2 regions of the Sellimonas catena genome follow, and region 1 is predicted to be linked to the other one. Evidence: predicted binding sites of a transcription regulator. Region 1 holds the regulator's gene; the other holds the start of a gene.

Region 1 (2,409 bases):
GGCGTGGTGACCGGTCTGCTTTACTGCGGGGCGTTCATTCTCCTGCAGTGGAATGTGCGGAAAAACGGCGTTATCCTGTCCTCTACCTTTATGAAGCTTGGCGTGATCGTCCCGTCTGCACTTGCAGTCCTCTGGTTTGGAGAAAAACCGGGATGGAACCAGGGAATCGGACTTCTGATTGCGGTGGTTGCCATTTTGCTCATCAATCTGGAGAAAGGAGCGGTCCGGACGGGAGGAAGCTCCAAGGCCGGACTTGTACTTCTTTTACTTGGCGGAGGCCTGGGAGATGCCATGGCCAAGTTTTATGACGCATACGGGAAAACATCCTTTGGAAGCTTTTTCCTGATGCTTTCCTTTCTTGTTTCCGGAGTAATCAGTGGTCTGCTTGTTGCACGAAACAGGGAGCGGATTACAAAAAACGAAGTTCTATTTGGAGTTCTCATCGGAATCCCAAACTATTTTTCGGCCCGGTTTCTGCTTTGGGCGCTGGCCGATGTCCCTGCAGTCATCGCCTATCCGACCTACAGCATTGCAGCGATGGCAGTGATCGGAGCAGCAGGAGTGCTCCTTTTCAAAGAGAAACTTACGAAAAGGCAGTGGGTAGCGTATGGAATGATAATCCTTGCTGTGGGACTTCTGAATATGTAGAAAGACACAAAAAAGATACAGAATCGGTGTTGACAAATGTGTGCGGGAGTGCTAAATTAGTAAACGTAGATATTAGCACTCGAAATAAATGAGTGCTAATAAGGCGGAAGGAGGATCTGAATGGAATTAATCCGGGAACTGAGTGAAAGAAAACTGAAGATATTAAAAGCAGTCATTCAGAACTATCTGGAGACAGGTGAGCCGGTTGGTTCCAGAACAATTTCCAAGTACACCGATCTGAATTTAAGTTCCGCTACAATCCGGAATGAGATGGCGGATCTGGAAGAACTTGGATATATTTTTCAGCCTCATACGTCTGCAGGACGTATTCCGTCTGACAAGGGATATCGGCTTTATGTCGATATGCTCATGCAGGATAAAGAGCAGGAAGTGACGGAAATCAAGGAACAGATGCTTCAGAAGGCGGATAAGATGGATCAGCTTTTGAAACAGGCGGCGAAAGTACTGGCTAACAATACAAATTACGCCACGATGGTATCCGCGCCTGTCAGCATGAAAAACCGGCTGAAATTTATTCAGCTTTCCCAGGTTGATGAGGAACAGTTGATCGCAGTCATTGTGCTGGAAGGAAACATTGTCAAGAACCAGATCATCCGGGTTGACCAGGATCTGGGAAGCGAGACGCTTCTAAAGCTGAACATGCTTTTGAATACGACGCTGAACGGCATGTCCATCGATCAGATTACACTGGGACTGATTGCCAAGCTCAAAGAACAGGCAGGCATTCACAGCGGAGTGATCAGCGATGTGCTGGATGCGGTAGGCAATGTGATTCAGCTCGATCAGGACATGGAGATCTATACAAGCGGAGCCACCAACATTTTCCGTTATCCGGAATTATCCGACAAGCAAAGCGCACAGGAAATCATCAGTGCCTTTGAGGAAAAACAGCAGCTTTCGGAACTTGTCACCCAGACACTTTCCAGTGACACTAAGGGAATACAGGTTTATATCGGAAATGAGACTCCGGTACAGAACATGAAGGACTGCAGTATTGTGACAGCAACCTATGAATTAGGAGAAGGCATGCAGGGAACGATAGGGATTATCGGACCGAAGCGTATGGACTATGAACATGTCATGGACACACTGAAAACACTGCAGACTGAGCTGGATACGATATTTCACAAAAAAGAATAGAGCAAAAGCAGAAAGGTGGTATCCTGGTGGGAGAAAGTAAGAATCAGGAAGAAATGGTAAAAGAGGCCGTAGAAGAAGCGAAAAAGCAGGCTGAGCAAAACGGTGAGATTCCTGTAGAGGATGAAACCGCACAGGATGAAGCGGAAGAGACCGGCGCGCCGGAAAGCACAGACGGCCAGGAAGCTTCGGACGACGGCAAAGAAAAGAAGGGATTCTTTAAAAGAAAGAATAAAAAGGATCCAAAAGATGAGAAGATCGAAGATCTGACCGATAAGCTGACACGCCAGATGGCGGAGTTTGACAATTACAGAAAGCGTACTGAAAAAGAAAAATCGGCCATGTATGAGATTGGAGCAAAGGACATCATTGAGAAGATCCTGCCTGTTATCGATAATTTCGAGAGAGGGTTCCAGAGCGTTGAAGACGGAAAGAAAGACGATCCGTTTGTAGACGGCATGGATAAAGTATATAGACAGCTTATGAAGACGCTGGAAGACGCAGGCGTCAAGCAGATCGAGGCCCTGGGACAGGAATTCAATCCGGACTTTCATAATGCGGTGATGCATGTGGAAGACGAAGAAGCCGGTGAGAATATTATCG
Region 2 (2,409 bases), on a different contig from region 1:
TTTTCTTCTGTCACCGTATCCCGGAGCTTTCACAGCAACAACATTGAAAGTACCACGCAGTTTGTTTACGATCAGAGTCGTCAGTGCTTCTCCTTCTACATCTTCTGCAATGATAAGAAGTCTTGCCCCCGCCTGAACAACCTGTTCCAGAAGAGGAAGCAGCTCCTGAATATTGGAGATCTTCTTATCTGTAATCAGGATATACGGATCTTCCAAATTTGCTTCCATCTTATCCATGTCCGTTGCCATGTATGCGGAAATATATCCACGGTCAAACTGCATACCTTCTACCAGGTCAAGCTCTGTCTTCATTGTCTTGGATTCTTCGATTGTGATAACACCATCGTTGGAAACTTTTTCCATTGCGTCCGCAACCATGTTTCCTACTTCATCATCACTGGAAGATACAGCGGCAACTCTTGCGATCTGAGCCTTGTCTTTTACTTTGCTGCTCATTTTTGCGATCTCTTCCACTGCGAGGTCAGTTGCCTTTTTCATACCTTTTCTAAGAACAATCGGATTTGCGCCTGCTGCAAGGTTTCTCATACCTTCATGAACCATTGCCTGGGCAAGTACGGTTGCGGTTGTTGTACCATCTCCAGCTACATCGTTTGTCTTGGACGCAACTTCACGAATCAGCTGAGCTCCCATATTTTCAAATGCGTCTTCCAGCTCGATCTCTTTTGCGATTGTCACACCATCGTTTGTGATCAGCGGTGCGCCGAATGATTTGTCAAGTACGACGTTTCTTCCTTTTGGTCCAAGTGTAACTCTGACTGTGTCAGCAAGTTTATTTACGCCTGCTTCAAGCGCTTTTCTGGCTTCTGCTCCATATTTGATTTCCTTAGCCATTTCAAATCCCTCCATAATCTGTTTATTTTAAATATTATTATCTGTCACTCTGAATTTAAGCTTCGATCACTGCGAGGATATCGCTCTGTCTTACGATGATATATTCTACATCGTCAAGCTCTACTTCTGTACCTGCATATTTTGAATAAATGACTTTATCTCCAACAGAAACTTTCATTTCCACTTCTTTCCCATCGACCAGTCCTCCCGGTCCTACCGCGATGACTTCTGCCTGCTGCGGCTTTTCTTTATTCTGTCCCGGAAGCACGATCCCGGATTTGGTTGTTTCTTCTGCTTCCATCTGTTTTAATACAACTCTGTCACTTAATGGTACTAATTTCATGATTGTTCCTCCTTCATTGCCTATCAGTTTATCAGCACTCATTGAACTAGAGTGCTAAAACACTCTAGTAATAAAATAGCACTCTCTATTTTATTTGTCAACATCCATTCTCATTCTTTATAATTCGTTTATAATTCTGTCCGTTTAAACTTTATAAAACCCGTTCTGAATCCGGAATACAACCTGATCCTTCTCCTGGCTGCGGAAACGTTTCCGAATGACTCCTTCGCATCCGAACCGGCCTTCTTTCACTTCAAAAATACATTCATATACAGCATCCAGGGAAAACTCGTCCACATCGCCCCGGCTTGTGTAAAGCGTCATCTCTTCTTGCTGCGGATCATAGTTTTTTATGCGTGTCATATATTTTTTCCGGTTATATTTCTCATCTTTCAAAAATACCTTTTTCATTTGTAAAACAGCAGCTCCGTCCTCGTACATTTTTATTTCTCCTTTCCTAAAAGGGAGCCTCAGAATACTGACGCTCCCTTCTATTTGCATATCCTACTGTTCAATGCCTTTCTATTTTTGCTTTTCTTTTTTTATCTTTTCCAGCTCCGTGAATACGTAGTCGTTCACCACCTTAATATAGGTTCCTTTCATTCCGGAGGATCTGGACTCAATCACGCCTGCGCTTTCGAATTTACGAAGCGCATTTACAATGACAGATCTTGTGATTCCTACTCTGTCCGCGATCTTGCTTGCGACAAGAATTCCCTCCATACCGTCAAGCTCGTCAAAAATATGGATAATCGCTTCCAGCTCTGAAAACGAAAGCGTGCTGATCGCCGACTGAACAATATGTTCTTTTCTCGTCTCCTCTGCATTCTCTTCATTGACAGAACGGAGCATCTCAAGTCCGACTACTGTTGTACCATACTCGCTGAGAATAATATCGTCAATTTCATATTCTTCATCCTGTTTATAAATAAACAGAGTTCCAAGCCGTTCTCCCGCGATCTCAATCGGAGATACAATCGCCTGGTAGCCTTTCGCTGTTTCGGCATCGAATCCCAGTGTCTGGAGGTTGACATTTTCCTTCGTTGATAGAACGCTCAACAGACGTTCGTTCAGCATGGAATCAATATGTCCGCCAACTTCTCCATTAATCAGTTCTGTCAGCGGGCGGATCTCCTCTTTTTTACTGATTCCCAGAACTTTCCCTTTCCTACTTACCACAAGGATATTTGAATTCAGAATTTCCGTAAGCACTT

What was found. Region 1 encodes HrcA, which represses chaperone genes, less so after heat shock. Its sites were predicted from a motif close to TGTTAGCACTCNNNNNNNNNGAGTGCTAACA; they were not measured.
Region 2: Selli1_RS05460 (co-chaperone GroES) is a predicted target of HrcA. The motif match lies at 1,225-1,255, and genes of this name have one in related genera.

What each region holds. Positions count from the first base shown of each region.
Region 1 covers NZ_BSBO01000010.1:10,510-12,918, forward strand. Annotated here, with positions in the region: gene Selli1_RS06055 (EamA family transporter) at 1-648, shown strand, start outside; gene hrcA (heat-inducible transcriptional repressor HrcA) at 769-1,809, shown strand; gene grpE (nucleotide exchange factor GrpE) at 1,863-2,409, shown strand, end outside.
Region 2 covers NZ_BSBO01000008.1:88,557-90,965, reverse strand. Annotated here, with positions in the region: gene groL (chaperonin GroEL) at 1-852, opposite strand, end outside; gene Selli1_RS05460 (co-chaperone GroES) at 908-1,195, opposite strand; gene Selli1_RS05455 (hypothetical protein) at 1,340-1,636, opposite strand; gene codY (GTP-sensing pleiotropic transcriptional regulator CodY) at 1,718-2,409, opposite strand, start outside.